Regions from separate parts of the Pseudoxanthomonas sp. JC1303 genome, predicted to be linked through region 2. Evidence: riboswitches for the same ligand, from Rfam matches in the RefSeq annotation. Region 2 holds a riboswitch; the other holds the start of a gene.
The links. A riboswitch is a leader RNA that binds a small molecule or an ion and turns the genes downstream of it on or off. The one in region 2 is predicted to bind cobalamin.

Region 1 (7,482 bases), 970 kb from region 2:
AGATCCAGCCGCGCCGTGTCGCGTGCGCGACGCGCCAGCCAGTTGTCGTGATTGGCGCCATCGCCGTCGTCGCGCGCGTCGGCGTGGCTGAGCTGGGCGTTGATGTCCAGGCCGGCCAGGGTGATGAAGCCGGTCAGCTCGGCGCCGCGGATCTTCGCCTTGTCCACGTTGACCACGTTGAAAGCCGTGTCGTAGCCGATCAGGTCCTCGATGCGGGTCTCGTAGGCGTTGAAGGTCCAGTTCCAGCCCTGGCCGTACTGCGCCAGCCCCAGGTTGAGCGACTTGCTCTTCTCCGGCTTGAGATCCGGGTTGCTGAAGCCCGGGTAGTACAGGTCGTTGAAGTTGGGCGCCTTGAAGCCGGTGCCGGCGCTGGCGGTGAACTTGAACCCGTCGCCGAAGCCGAAGCCATAGCCCAGGCTGCCGGTGGTGTGCGAGCCGAACTGCTCGTTGTCGTCGTTGCGCACCGAGGCCTGCAGCGACTGGGCGCCGAAGGTGCCCTGGTACTCGGCGAACACGCCGGTGTTGTCGCGGTCGGCCACCTCGTAGTCGGTGGTGCTGGTGACCTGGTCGTTCTGCCAGTCGCCGCCGAGGGTGATCGTCTGGCCTTCGGCGAACTGGTAGTCGGCCTGCGCCGAGGCGGTGTCGCGACGCGTGTCGAAGGTGCTGACATAAGTGCGCGTCCCGGTGCCGGCATCGACGTAGTGATTGTCGGCCTGGTCGTCGTTGCGCCCGGCCTGCACCGTCAGCTTGAACGCCTCCGACGGCGTCCAGGTCAGCTTGCCGCCGGCCACGCGCTGCAGGTTGTCGGCGAGGTTGCCGCCAAAAAGGCTGCCGTCGAATTCGTTGGTGCTGTCGGCGTTGAGGAAGTTGCCTTCCAGGGCCAGCGTGTCGGTGAGGCGGTACCCGGCGCGCAAGCCGAAGGAGGTGTTCTTGTAACCGTCGCGGTCTGGCTCGTCGGCATAGCAGCCAGCGCCGAACGGGGCCTCGGCATTGCCGGCGGTGCCGAGGCAGGCGTTGATGCCGTCGGTTTCCTGGTAGCCGGCGTTGGCCGACAGCCAGCCGCGATCGCCGCGGTAGCTGAAGCCGGCGCTGTGGTTGCGCAGGTCGTGGGTGCCGAAGCCGGCCTGGGCATAGGTGGTCAGGCCCTGGCCACCGTCACGGGTGAAGATCTGGATGACGCCGCCGATGGCCTCGGAGCCGTACAGGCTCGAGCGCGGGCCGCGCACGATCTCGATGTGGTCGATCTGCGCCACCGGCAGGTCCTGGAATGCGGCCAGCCCGGCGGTGACCGAGCCGATGCGTACGCCATCGACCAGGACCAGCACGTGGTCCGATTCGGTGCCGCGCAGGAACACACTGGTCAGCTTGCCCGGTCCGCCCTGGTTGGCGATGTTGATGCCGGCGCGGCCGGCCAGCAGCTCCGGCAGAGAGGTCGCCTGGCTGCGCTCGATCTCGGCGCGGGAGATGACCTGGATCGGAACCAGGCTGTCCTGCACGGCGACCTCGGTGCGGGTGCCGGTCACGGTGACCTGATCAAGGTCGGTGGCCGTCTCGGCGGTCTGGGCGCCGGCATTGGCGGAAAGCCCCAGCGCGATGGCCAGGGAAAGCAAGCGGTACTGCATGGTGTCGTGTACTCCGTCGCGCGCCCCGCGCGCATGGAAAGCAGGGGAGGAGCTGCACGCGAAGGAAGACAGGCGGACGGCACGCGCCTGGGAAGGTCGCGCGGTACCCGCGACGCCCTCCGCATCGCAACCGGTGGTGGGCCCAAAGGGACCCGTGCTGTCAGGCCGGTCTCCGGGCTTGCGAGCTGGAAGTGCTGGACTTCCGCCGTCGCGCCTTCCCGTGCGCCCGAGGGCACACAGTGGCCGATGCGTTGGCATGGCTCGCTTACCGTTGCGGGGGCAGCGCCGGAATCGTCCCCTCCATGGGGCTCACCGGCTTCCCGTTTCAACCCGCGGCGCGGTGCGCGCAGCAGGTCACCTGAAAGCGGCGCGGATTGTACGCGATCCCGGGCCGGCCGACCTCAGTCGTCGTGTCCGCCGGGGCTGTCGAGGAAGTCGAACGTGGGCGCGCTATCGCCCTCTTCGCTGCCCTGGGTGGTGGTGACCGGCGCGGCGGCGGGGCGGCCGCGCGGGGGCGGCAGGGCCGCGGCGGCTTCCTCGACCTGCGCCACCATCTCCTGGCGCCGGGCCTCGGGCACGTCCTGCCACTGGCAGCCGCGCAGTGCGCCTTCCAGGGAGTAGAGCAGGTTGAGGCTGGGACGGAAGCCGGCGCGCTTGATCCGCATGAAGGCGTCCACCGCACCGGCCGCGCGCAGGTCCTCCTCACTGCGCAGGCCGACCTGGCGCAGCCACGCGGCGGACTTGGGCCCGATATTGCGCAGCTGCGTGATGCTCATGCCAGGGCCTCGACCCAGGCGGCGGCGATGGCTTCGATGCCGCGTTGGTCGTCCTCGTCGAAGCGGCCCACCAGCGGGCTGTCGATGTCCAGCACGCCAATCAGAGCGCCCTTCTTGACCAGGGGCACCACGAGCTCCGAGCGCGAAGCCGCGTCGCAGGCGATATGGCCGGGGAAGGCTTCCACGTCGTGCACGCGCTGGGTCTGGCCGGTGCTGGCGGCCGCGCCACACACGCCCTTGTCCAGGGCGATGCGCACGCAGGCCGGCAAGCCCTGGAACGGGCCGACCACCAGCTCGGTGCCATCAAAGAAATAGAAGCCCGCCCAATTGAGGTCGGGCAGCGCGTTGAAGAGCAGGGCCGAGAGGTTGGCCGCGTTGGCGATGCGATCGGCTTCGCCGTACATCAGGCCGCGCGCCTGCTCCAGCAGCTGGGCGTATTGCTCGGGCTTGGTGCCCGAAAGGGTCTGGCTGGCAAATGACATGGCACGATTCTACGCCGCGCCTCTGGATTCGGACTGTCATTGGCGTTGCGCATCAACGCGGTGGCGCGGTGGCGCCCGGGACACGCGCAGGCGGTCGCTCGTGGTGGCGTCGGCGCGCCCGGGGACAGCCGCGCGGGCATAAAAAAAGCCCGACAGGGGGAGGGACCTGTCGGGCCGGGATTTGTGCGGGGGGAGGGACCCACACAAATTGGGGTGCGTGGCGTGAAACGCCTGCGCTGAATCGGGATCGTGTCGCTGGCGAAGAAGTGGCCGGTGGCTCGATGTTGCGACGCAGCATATCGAGCGTTCTGGTGCATTGCAACACGCTTAGCGCGCATGACCGACGAACGGTTCAATTTCGTTTCAGCAGGACGAAATCACGTCAAGAATCTGACGAAATTTCGTCGGTCAGCCCGCTGCGGGCCCGCGATAGCGGCTGCCGGCGGTGCAGGTTTCGTGCACCACGACCTGGCTCAGCAACGGCAGGGCCGGCTTGAGGTGGTCCCAGATCCATTCGGCGATCCGCTCGCTGGTCGGGTTCTCCAGGCCCTGGATGTCGTTGAGGTAGTGGTGGTCCAGCCGGTCGTAGAGCGGCTTGAAGGCCGCCTTGACGTCGGCGAAGTCCATGACCATGCCGGTGTGCGGGTCCAGCGGGCCGCTCAGATGCAGTTCGATGCGAAAGGAGTGGCCGTGCAGGCGTGCGCACTTGTGGCCCTCGGGCACGTTGGGCAGCCGGTGCGCGGCTTCCAGGGTGAAGACCTTGAAGATGTCCATGGCGACATTCTCGAACCGGCGCCAAGGCACCGGCAAGGGGAAGAGGGGGCGGACGCGCCGGCGATCCGGCACGTCCGCCGTCTTGGCTTACTGCGCCGGGCGCGGGCTGCCCTGGCGGCGTCCGCCATCGCGACGCCCGCCGTTGTTCGGCGCGCCGCCGCCATGCTTCTTCGGACCGGCATGGGCATGACGCGGGGCGTCGCCGTGCGGACGGCGACCGTGGCGACGCGGCGGCCGGTTGCCGCCGGGCTGCTCGGCCTTGCCGGGCGCGCTGTTGCCCCAGCGGATCGGCGTCTGCGGCACGAAGCCGGGCACATCCTTGATCTCCAGGTCGCGATCGAGCAGACGCACGATCTGGCGCAGCAGCTTGGCGTCCTCCTGCGCGACCAGCGACACCGCCTCACCGGTGGAGCCGTTGCGGCCGGTGCGGCCGATGCGGTGCACGTAGTCCTCGGCCACCATCGGCAGGTCGAAGTTGATGACCTTCGGCAGCTCGTTGATGTCGATGCCACGCGCGGCGATGTCGGTGGCCACCAGCACGCTCACCTTGCCGGCCTTGAAGTCACGCAGCGCGCGCAGGCGCTGGGCCTGGCTCTTGTTGCCATGGATGGCCGCGGCCTGGATGCCGGACTTCTCCAGGAAGGTGGCCAGCTTGTCGCTGCCGTGCTTGGTCTTGGCGAACACCAGCGTCTGCACGCGGGAGTCTTCGGCCAGCAGGTGCAGCAGCAGCTCGCGCTTGCGGCTGGCGTCGACCGGGTGCACGCGATGGGTGATGGTCTCGGCCACGGTGTTCTTCGGGGTGACCTGGATTTCCAGGGGGTCGTCCATGAACTCGCGCGCCAGCGCCTTGATCGGCTCGGCGAAGGTGGCCGAGAACAGCAGGGTTTGACGGTTCTGCTGGGGCAGCTTGGCCAGAATGCGCTTGATCGAGGGCAGAAAGCCCATGTCGAGCATGCGATCGGCCTCGTCCAGGATCAGGACCTCGATGCCCGACAGGTCAACGCTGCGACGGTCCAGATGGTCCAGCAGCCGGCCCGGGCAGGCGATCACCAGGTCCACGCCACGACGCAGCGCATCCAGCTGCGGGCCCATGCCCACGCCGCCGTAGATGGTGGTCGAGGGAATGCGCAGGTACTTACTGTAATCGCGCAGGCTCTCGTGGACCTGGGTGGCCAATTCGCGGGTCGGGGTGAGGATCAGTGCGCGCGGCCGGCGCGCGCCGCGACCCACTTCCTGCGGGGTGGTGCCCAGGTGCTGCAGCAGCGGCAGGCCGAAGGCGGCGGTCTTGCCGGTACCGGTCTGCGCGCCGGCCAGCAGATCGCGACCTTCCAGTGCGGGCGGGATGGCCTGCTCCTGGATCGGGGTGGGATTTTCATAGCCCTGCTCGGCCAGCGCACGCAGCAGGAACGGGGCAAGCCCCAGGGTTTCAAACGACATTGGAAAGCTCCGGATGAACGCCCGGTCCCGCGGAAAACGCCACGCCCGCGACGCACCAGGCGCCACGGGCCGCGAAAGCCGTTGGATAGAGCGTGTGTTGCCCGAAGCGTTCCCGAACCGCGCTGCGAGTAACCTTGGATAGCGGCGCTGCCGGTAGTGGCAAGACCGTCTTTGCGAAGCGAGAAGGCGTCGGAGGATGGGCTGGCACGGGGCGTTGGAGCCGGTCCGCGCCGCAGGTCCCTTCTGGGGAAACACGACTGCCGCTAAAGCGAAGCCCGCGCATGTTAACCGATCCGCGGGCGCACGGGGGGCTTTTCACGCAGGTCCGGGTGTCAAAGCGGCGTTATCATGGCGCCTTCGCCGCAACGGGGAGCCGCCGCGTCCATGACCCTGCGCATCCATCGACACGCCAGCGAGGCCGGCACCACACGCAGCGATGTGGCCGAGCGCCACGCCGCCGAACATGGCTGTGGCGCCTGCGTCGTGCGCCACCTGGCCGTCTGTACCGCGCTGCCGGCCGACCGCGCCCAGGCGCTGGAGCAGATGTCCGGCGACGTGGAACTGGAGCCCGGGCAGCTCCTGGCCCGGGAAGGCGAGGCACGCAAGTACGTGTTCACCGTGACGGCCGGGGCCCTGCGCCGGACCCGCACCCTGGCCGATGGCCGCCGCCTGGTGGCCGGCTTCCTGATGCCCGGGGACTACATCGGCTTCAGCGGGGCGCCGCGCTACCGGCACACCATCGAGGCCATCGTCGGCTCCACCCTGTGCGCGGTCTCGCGCGAGGACATGCGCGCGCTGTGCGAGGCGCATCCAGGCCTGGAGCACGAGCTGATGGAACGCGCCTGCGTCGAGCTGGACGCCACCCGCGACAAGTTGATGTCGCTGGCGCGCATGACCCCGCCCGAGCGCCTGGCCGGCTTCCTGCTGGACATGGCCGGTCGCCGCCGCCGGCAGGGGCTGGACGATGCGGTCCTGCAGCTGCCCATGACCCGCACGGACATCGCCGACTACCTGGGCCTGACGATCGAGACGGTGAGCCGCTGCTTCACCCGCCTGCGCGGCGAGGGCCTGATTGCCACGCCGGAGCCGCACACCGTGCAGTTGCTCGATCGCAAGCGCCTGGACGCCCTGGCCGAGGCCAGCGGCTAGGGCGCCCTAGGCCACCGGGCGCAGGCGGCCGCCTTCCAGCTGGTAACGCGCATCGGCCCAGCCCACCGGCAGGGCGTCGTGGGTGATGACGATCACCGTGCGCCCGGCCGTGGTGCGGGCGATATCGGCCAGCAGCAGGTGCGCGGTATCCACGTCCAGGCCTTCGGTGGGTTCGTCCAGCAGCAGGACCGCGGCTTGGCGCAGCAGGGCGCGGGCCAGGGCGATGCGCCGGGCCTGGCCGGCGGACAGGGTGCGTCCATGCTCGCCCAGCCAGGCGTCCAACTGTCGGGGCAGCCCACGCACCAGCGTGTCCAGCCGTACCTGGGCCAGCACCTCCCACAGACGTGTGTCATCGGCTTCCGGCGCGCCCAGGCGCAGGTTCTCGCGCACGCTGCCGGCGAAGACCGGGGCATCCTGCGGCAGCCAGGCGATCTGGCGGTGCCAGTCGGCCTGCGCCAGTTGGCGCACATCCGTGCCGGCATAGTGGATGACGCCGCCGTCCGGATCGCACAGGCGCAGTAGCAGAGCGACCAGCGAGCTCTTGCCCGCGCCACTGTCGCCGCCGATGGCGACACGACATCCGGCGGGGATGTCCAGATCCAGGTCCTGCAGGACGTGGCGAGGCTGCCCCGGCCAGCGCAGGCCGACACCCTCCAGCGACAGCGCCCCGGCTGACGGCATCGGCGCGGGCACGGCCGGTTCGTGCACCTGCGGCCGATCGCCAACGCTGGTGCGCAACCGGGACCGCGCGCTGCGGGCGGCCTGCAGTTCGCGCCAGGCCAGCGCGGCACCCGCGCAGGCTTCCAGGGTGGCCACGGTCATGAAGAACAGGCCGGCGGCGGCCGGCGCGCCCAGCTGTCCGGCGGCCGCGGCGGCCAGCAGCACCCCCAGCATCGCGGCCAGGGTGAGCGCGTTGCCCAGCCCGTGGGCCAGGGTGCCGTAGGCCAGGATGCGCTTGCGTTCGCGTTCGCGCTCGGCCAGCTGAAGGCTTGAAGCCTCGATACGGGCGCCCCATTCGGCCTGGGCGTGCAGGGCGGCCAGGTCGCCGGCGCCCTGGACGCCGTCGAGCACGTCGGCACGCAGGGTGGCCCGGGCCTGGGCGCGCGCGTGCTCCTGGGCATGCGCGCCGCGGGTGGTCAGCCACGGCAGCAGGCCGGCCAGGGCCAGGCATGCGGCCAGCAGGACCAGGCCGGCCGCCGGCAGGGCGAACAGGGCCACGCCGCAGGCGATGAGGATCAGCAC
Region 2 (7,482 bases):
AGGCCGTGCTGCTGGATGCGCGCGCGCAGCGCGTCCCAGCGCGCGGCGTCCTCGGGCACCACGCCCCAGGCGTCGAACTGCAGCTCACCCTGCGCGGCGCGGGTATCGGCGAAGGACGGATGCTTGCCGCGCTCGATGGCCAGCTCGCACGAGGTCTCCAGCGCGTGGAAGTAGATGGTCTCGGCGATCTTCTTGCTGATCGCGCGGGCCTCGGCGCTGTCGAAGGCCAGGCGCTTTTTGAAGAACACGTCCTGCAGGCCCATGCAGCCCAGGCCGACCGGGCGCCAGCGCAGGTTGCCGCGGCGCGCGGTCTCGATCGGATAGAAGTTCAGGTCGATCACCCGGTCCAGCTGGCGCACGGCCAGGCGCACGGTCTCGGCCAGCTTGTCGTAGTCGAAGTCGCCGTATTCGTCGAAGTGGCGGGCCAGGTTGATCGAGCCCAGGTTGCACACCGCGGTCTCCTCGGCCGAGGTGATTTCCAGGATCTCGGTGCACAGGTTGGACAGGTGGATCACGTTGCCCGCGCGCAGGGTCTGGTTGGACGCGGCGTTGCACTTGTCCTTGAAGGTCATCCAGCCGTTGCCGGTCTCGGCCAGGGTGCGCATCATCCGCGCATACAGCTTGCGCGCCGGCACCTGCTTGACCGCCTTGCCCTGGGTCTCGGCCTGCAGGTAGGCCTGCTCGAAGGCCTGGCCGTACAGGTCGGTCAGCTCCGGGGTGACCTTGGGATCGAACAAGGACCACGGCTGGTCGGCTTCCACCCGGGCCATGAACAGGTCCGGCACCCAGTTGGCCAAGTTGAGGTTGTGGGTACGGCGGGCGTCGTCACCGGCGTTGTCGCGCAGTTCCAGGAAGTCCTCGATGTCCGCGTGCCAGGTCTCCAGGTACACGCAGGCCGCGCCCTTGCGCTTGCCGCCCTGGTTGACCGCCGCCACCGAGGAATCCAGCGTCTTGAGCCACGGCACGATGCCGTTGGAATGGCCGTTGGTGGACTTGATCAGCGAGCCGCGCGCGCGCACCCGGCTATAGCTCACCCCGATGCCACCGGAGAACTTGGACAGCTGGGCGATGTCGCCGTAGCGCGCGTAGATCGATTCCAGCGAATCGCGGGGCGAATCCAGCAGGAAGCAGCTGGACAGCTGTTCGTGGGTGGTGCCGGAGTTGAACAGCGTCGGGCTGGACGGCAGGTAATCCAGGTGGCCCATGCGCTGGTACAGGGCCAGCGCCTCGGGCACGTCCTCGCTCAGCGCGCTGGCGATGCGCAGGAAGAACTGCTGCGGGGTCTCGATCACCTTGCGGGTATGCGGATGGCGCAACAGGTAGCGGTCGTACAGCGTACGCAGGCCGAAGTATTCGAACTCGCGGTCCAGGTTGGCATCGATCGCATCGTTGAGCTTGCGCGCATTGGTCTGCACGAAGCCGAGCAGGCGGTCGTTGATCAGGCCGACCTCGTGGCCGCGGCCGATCGACTGGGAAAACGCATGGATTTCCTGCCCGGAGACTTCCTTGCCGATGAAGTTGGCCAGCAGGCGCGCGGCCAGGCGGCCATACTCGGGCTCCTCGCCGATCAGCAGCGCGGCGGTGCGGATGGACAGCTCGTCCAGTTCCTGGGTGGTGGCCCCGTCGTACAGGCCGGAGATGGTGCGGGTGGCCACGCGCATCGGGTCCACCGCGTGCAGGCCTTCGGCGCAGCGCTGGATGGCGCGCACGATCTTGTTCAGGTCCACCGCCTCGTCCGAGCCATTGCGCTTGGTCACGCGCATGACCGTGGCAGTGGGCGGCGAAGTCAGCGAAAAGGCGGCATCGGCCGGGCGCGCGGCCACGGCGGCATCGGTCTGGGTCACGGTTGTGGTCTCCATGCGTGGTGCACGTCCCGCCCCCGTCCCTCGACAGGCTTGGAGCGGCGTTGGGGTTCGAGCATGGGAAGGCGGCGTCGCAAAACCCGCGACCGCGCGAGCATGCGTGGCCGGGCCCTGCTTCACCAGCCATCTCCCCCTCGGAGACTCCGCGGCCGGCACCGCGCGATGTGCTTGCGCGCGGTTCGTCGGCAGGTCTTCGGACTCATGGGCGCGAAGGCGTCTGGCCTTCTCCTAATCCGCCGCTTCCCAAGGCCGAAAAGCCTCAGTGCTGGGTGGCGGGGTCGTTCCCAAATACCGCTGCGGGGCAGTGCCGGAGTGGGCCGTCATGGCCGCACCGGCTTCCCTTTTCATCCGGGGAGTAGCGTTCCCCGGAACCGACGACCCCAAGATAGTGGGGTAGGTCCACCCCGTCAACGCCAAATATTGTGGATAACCTGTGGGAGAACGCGGCCAATACCAATGCCGACGCGGGTTTGCGCGTCTTTACGGGAGACGACTGTGGTTGACGCGGCCTTGGCGCGCGTTGCCTGATGGTCGCCAGGCACCTCACCCCCGGGCGACGGCACCCGGCGCACCCCTGCGCCCCCGCCCCCTTCAAGAGCGCCTGTTTCCATGCATGACAACGCCTTCCCGCGCGGCCCCTCGACCCTGCGTCGCGCCACGCCCTTCCTGCTCGCGCTGGTCGCGGTGCTGCTGGCCGGATGGGCGGTGCAGGCCGTGCTGGCGCGCTGGGACGAGGACGCTGGCCTGCGCCAGGCCCTGCGCGATGGCCTGATGTGCGCCGCCGCCACGGCCCTGGGTGCCCTGCCCGTGTTGGGCATCCGCCGCCTGCCGCAGCGCCTGGCCGACGGCCTGATGGGCTTCGGCGCCGGGGTGATGCTGGCGGCCACGGCGTTCTCGCTGATCGTGCCGGGGCTGGACGCCGCACGCGACCAGGGCTTTGCCGGGATCGGCGCCGGGGCGGTGATCAGTGCCGGCATCGTGCTGGGCGTGGGCATGATGCTGCTGATGGACCGCGCCGTGCCGCACGCGCACCTGGACCAGCAGGGCCACACCACCCGCCAGGTCAGCGGCCAGCTGGCCCAGTGGCTGCCGCCGCAGGTGATGCTGTTCGTCTTCGCCATCACCCTGCACAACATCCCCGAGGGCATGGCCGTGGGCGTGGCCTCCGGCTCGGGCATGCAGGGTGCGGACACCTTCAGCCTGGCCATCGCCCTGCAGGACATTCCCGAGGGCCTGGTGATCGCCCTGTCGCTGGCCACCGCCGGGGTGCATCGCGGGCGGGCGGTGCTGATCGGCATGCTCTCGGGCCTGGTCGAGCCCGTCGGCGCGGTGCTGGCCGCCCTGGCGGTCGGCGCGTTCTCCACGCTGCTGCCGTGGGGGCTGGCCTTCGCCGCCGGGGCGATGCTGTTCGCGGTCAGCCACGAGGTCATCCCCGAGTCGCATCGCAATGGCCACGAGACCTGGGCCACCGTGGGCCTGACCCTGGGCTTCTGCCTGATGATGGTGATGGATACCGGGCTGGGCTGATCAACGCCCCGGTTTCAGGGCATGCCCTAGCCCGGCGGCCCGAAGACCGTCAGCCATACCTCCCGCACCGAACGCGCGCGGCGCAGGTCGGCGAACATCCCGACCCAGGCGTGGAAGGCGATCCGCACCGGGTTGTGGCTGCGTACCGGCTCGACCAGCCCGTAGCGCAGCGGCACCTCGGGCAGCGCGCGGCGGAAGCTGCCGAACATCCGGTCGAACACGATCAGCACCCCACCGTAATTGCAGTCCAGGTACTCCGGGTTGCTGGCGTGGTGCACGCGGTGGTGCGCGGGGGTGTTGAACACGTATTCAAACCAGCGCGGCAGCGGGCCGATCAGTTCGGTGTGCAGCCAGAACTGGTAGGTCAGGTTGAGCGCCAATGCGCCCACCACCACCGGCACCGGAAAGCCCAGCCACACCAGCGGGGCGAAGCACACCGCCGCGGCGGTGATCTGCCCGGTCCAGCCCAGCCGATAGGCCGACGCCAGCGTGTACTCGTTGGGCGAGTGGTGCACGGCGTGGTTGAGCCAGAACCAACGGATGCGATGGTCGGCGCGGTGCATCCAGTAGTAGCAGAACTCCACGCCCACGAAGAGCGCCAGCCATTGCCACCATGCGTCCATGGCCAGGCTCGCCACGCGCCACTTGGCCACGGCCAACAGCACCACCCCGACCAGCCCGCCCTGCAGCACACGGCCGATCAGTCCGCGCACTAACGCATCGGCCAGCGAGGCCCAGTACGACTTCCAGTCGTACGCGTGGCCGCGGCGGATGCGCAACCAGGCCTCGATCGCGGCCAGGAGCGGCAGGATCAACGGGATGACCAGCAACCAGCGCGGGGAAGCCAGACTCAGCATGACGCGTCCCTCGGAAGGCAGGCCCGTCCTTGCGCCGTGTCAGGGTTCATTGACCGGCCTGGCGCTGCTTGAACTTCTGGCCGACCGCCTGCAGCTCGGCTTTCGACAGGCGACCGTCTCCGTCGGTGTCGATCCGGTCGAAGCCACGCTTAAGCCGTGGCAGGTTGGCCACTTCACTGCGGTCCAGGTAACCATCGTGGTTGGCGTCGGCCTCGGCCAGGCGCTGGACGACCTGCTCGGCGCTGGGCACGGTCTGGGTCTGGGCCTGGGTCTGGGCCTGGGCCAGGACCGCCACGGCCACCAGCGCCGCGGCGAGCGGGGTGCGGACAACGAGGGCATTGGGTTTCATTGAAAGACTCCTTGCGGCAAGGCCGCGGTCATCGGACCGGACCGCGCGGTGAGTTGATCGGGAACCACGGCGGGAATTCAGTGGCAGGCGATCACTTCACCCGCGGCATTGGTGCAGGTGCCGGTATGGGTCAGCTGGCCGTTGCTGTAGCTGGTCGAGCCGGCATAGCTGTTGCCGTTGGCGCCGGTGGCGTTGGTGTCGCGGCCACCGGAATAGGTGCCGTCGGCGTTCTTGGTGAAGCCGCCGGTCGAGCTGGCGCTGGCGCCGTTGGCGCCCTGGACCGACGCGCTGCTGGCGTGGCTGGCATTGCCGGCACCGTCGCGGCTGGTGCTGGAGCTGCGGCCTGCCGAGCCGTAGGCGTTCTGCACCGAGGCGCTGCTGGTCCGACCGGCGCTGCCGTCGGCGTTGCGATAGCCATTGGCCTGGGCACTGGCCGTGCCGCCATAGACGGTGCTGGCGCTGGCCGAACGGCTGGCGGCGGCGTTGCCGTTGCCATCGCTCGTGAAATCGCGGCGGCGGGCGTAGCTGCCATTGACGCCACTGCCCGAGGCCTGGGTCTGGGCGGTACGTGCCCCGTTGTGGTTGCTCATCGAATGGGTGCGGGTGCGCTCGCGCGCACCGGCCTCGGCGACGGTGCCGGCAAACAGCGTGGTGACGGTCAGGGCGGACAACAGCAGGACGGACTTGGAAGCGTGCATGGCGAAAACTCCTTGTCGTGGAAATCGCGCGGCAGCGGGATGCGTCGCGGTGAAGCCACGGTAGGTGCGCCGGCCCGGGAGGGTGTTTCGCAGGTGCCAGCAGATGTTTCAGGAGCGGTCGGTTGAAACATCTGCTTACAAGCCCGGCGCTGGCCGCATTTACGGCGCCCGGGACCGGGCGCGATAGTGCGGCACATGAACGAGAACACCGCCAAGCTGCTGCTGGTCGACGACGACCCCCGCCTGCGCGACCTGCTGCTGCGTTACCTGGAGGGCCAGGGCTTCGCGGTCAAGGGCGTGGGCGACGGCGCGCAGATGCGCCAGGCCCTGGACCGGGGCCACTTCGACCTGATCGTGCTGGACCTGATGCTGCCGGGCGAGGACGGCCTGGAGCTGTGTCGGCGCCTGCGCGGCCAGGGCGACGCCACGCCGGTGGTGATGCTCACCGCCAAGGGCGATGAGATCGACCGCATCGTCGGGCTGGAGATCGGCGCGGACGACTACCTGCCCAAGCCGGTCAACCCGCGCGAACTGCTGGCGCGGATCCGTTCGGTCCTGCGCCGCACCCAGTCCATGCCGGGCGCGCCACGGGCCGACGGGGGCGTGGTGGCCTTCGGCGCGTGGCGCCTGGACCTGGGCACCCGCCAGCTCAGCCGCGACGGCGTGCCGGTGAAACTGACCACCGGCGAGTTCGCGGTGCTGTCGGTCCTGGCCCGGCACCCGCGCCAGCCGCTCTCGCGCGACCGGCTGATGAGCCTGGCGCGCGGGCGCGAGCACGAAGCCTTCGAGCGCAGCATGGATGTGACCATCGCCCGGCTGCGCAAGCTGCTGGAAGACGATCCGCGCCACCCGGCCATCGTGCAGACGGTGTGGGGCGTGGGCTACGTCTTCGTCCCGCCCGAGGCGGTGGCATGACCGGTCCACGCAGCATGTTCGCCCAGTTGGCGCTGGTGATCGGCCTGGTCCTGGCCGGGGCCTGCGTGCTGGTGGTGGCGCTGGGCCGGGAGATGGCCGTCCGCCCGGCCGCCGACCAGCTGGCGCGGGCGATGCGCGGCTTCGCCGGGATCGCCGAGGAACTGGACCGCACCAGCTCGCACGAAGCCACGCTGCGCTACTTGCGCGATGCCGGGCTGGACGTGCGCCAGCGTCCGCCGCCCGCCGCCACGCTGCGCTGGGCGCCGTTCCTGCGCGGCCTGCACAGCCGCTCGCAGGAATTGCTGGGACCCGACCACCGCGTGGTGCTGGCGCGCGAGCCCACCGGCGACCGGATGTGGATGCAATTGCATACTCAGCCGCAGGTGTGGGTGGCGTTCTCGGCTGGCCCGCTGCGCGTGGGGCGCCGACTTTCCATCGCCGTGTTGGTGGGCTGCGCGCTGCTGACGTGGCTGGCGGCGGCCTACTTCGCCCAGCGTCTGGTCGCGCCCCTGCGCACCCTGGCCAACGCCGCGCCGGGGCTGGTACGGGGCGAGACTCCCCTAACGCTGGAGGTCGGCGGCACACGCGAGGTGCGCGAACTGGCCCAGGCGCTGACCCAGGCCAGCCGCGAGGCCCGCGCGGCTGCCGAGGAGCGTGCGGTGATGCTGGCCGGCATCTCCCACGACCTGCGCACGCCGCTAACGCGGGTGCAGTTCGCCGCCGAGCTGCTGCCGGACACCGACCCGGAGCTGCGCGCTGGCATCAGCCGCGACATCGGCGAGATCGACGCGATCCTTTCCCAATTCATTGCCTATGCGCGCGATGGCCGCGACGAGGCGGCCGAGCCGCTGGACCTGGCCGAGGTCTGCCGCAGCGTGCTCGATGCCGCACCTGGACACTGGGACATCCAGTGCCCGGAGACCGCGCCCCTGCGCGGCCGCCCGATCGCGGTGCGACGCGCGGTGGAGAATCTGGTGGTCAACGCCGCCCGGCATGGCGCTGCGCCCTTCTCGCTGCGCCTGGTCGAGGCCTGTGGCGCCTGGCAGGTCACCGTGTGCGACCACGGCATGGGCATGACGCCCGAACAGGCCGAGCGTGCGCTGCAGCCCTTCGTCCACGACCCCGCCGCTGGCGGCAGCGGCCTGGGGTTGGCCATCGTCGACCGCGTCGCCCGTCAGCACGACGGCAGCCTGGCGCTGCTGCCCAATACCCCGCACGGCCTGCGTGCGGTCCTGCGCCTGCGAGGCGCGTGAACCCCTGGACTCGACGACCAT

Region 1: linked by a shared signal. The riboswitch ahead of btuB (TonB-dependent vitamin B12 receptor) and the one ahead of ACORQU_RS08260 (ribonucleoside-diphosphate reductase subunit alpha) in region 2 are both predicted to bind cobalamin.

What each region holds. Positions count from the first base shown of each region.
Region 1 covers NZ_CP185958.1:904,304-911,785, reverse strand. The annotation lists gene btuB (TonB-dependent vitamin B12 receptor) at 1-1,622, opposite strand, end outside; cobalamin riboswitch at 1,769-1,999, opposite strand; gene ACORQU_RS04105 (TfoX/Sxy family protein) at 2,024-2,398, opposite strand; gene ACORQU_RS04100 (GAF domain-containing protein) at 2,395-2,880, opposite strand; gene queD (6-carboxytetrahydropterin synthase QueD) at 3,289-3,654, opposite strand; gene ACORQU_RS04090 (DEAD/DEAH box helicase) at 3,742-5,091, opposite strand; gene ACORQU_RS04085 (Crp/Fnr family transcriptional regulator) at 5,476-6,240, shown strand; gene cydC (thiol reductant ABC exporter subunit CydC) at 6,247-7,482, opposite strand, start outside.
Region 2 covers NZ_CP185958.1:1,878,176-1,885,657, reverse strand. The annotation lists gene ACORQU_RS08260 (ribonucleoside-diphosphate reductase subunit alpha) at 1-1,763, opposite strand, end outside; cobalamin riboswitch at 2,030-2,253, opposite strand; gene ACORQU_RS08255 (ZIP family metal transporter) at 2,472-3,389, shown strand; gene ACORQU_RS08250 (sterol desaturase family protein) at 3,416-4,246, opposite strand; gene ACORQU_RS08245 (EF-hand domain-containing protein) at 4,293-4,595, opposite strand; gene ACORQU_RS08240 (hypothetical protein) at 4,673-5,293, opposite strand; gene ompR (osmolarity response regulator transcription factor OmpR) at 5,489-6,208, shown strand; gene ACORQU_RS08230 (ATP-binding protein) at 6,205-7,461, shown strand; gene ACORQU_RS08225 (alpha/beta hydrolase) at 7,481-7,482, shown strand, end outside.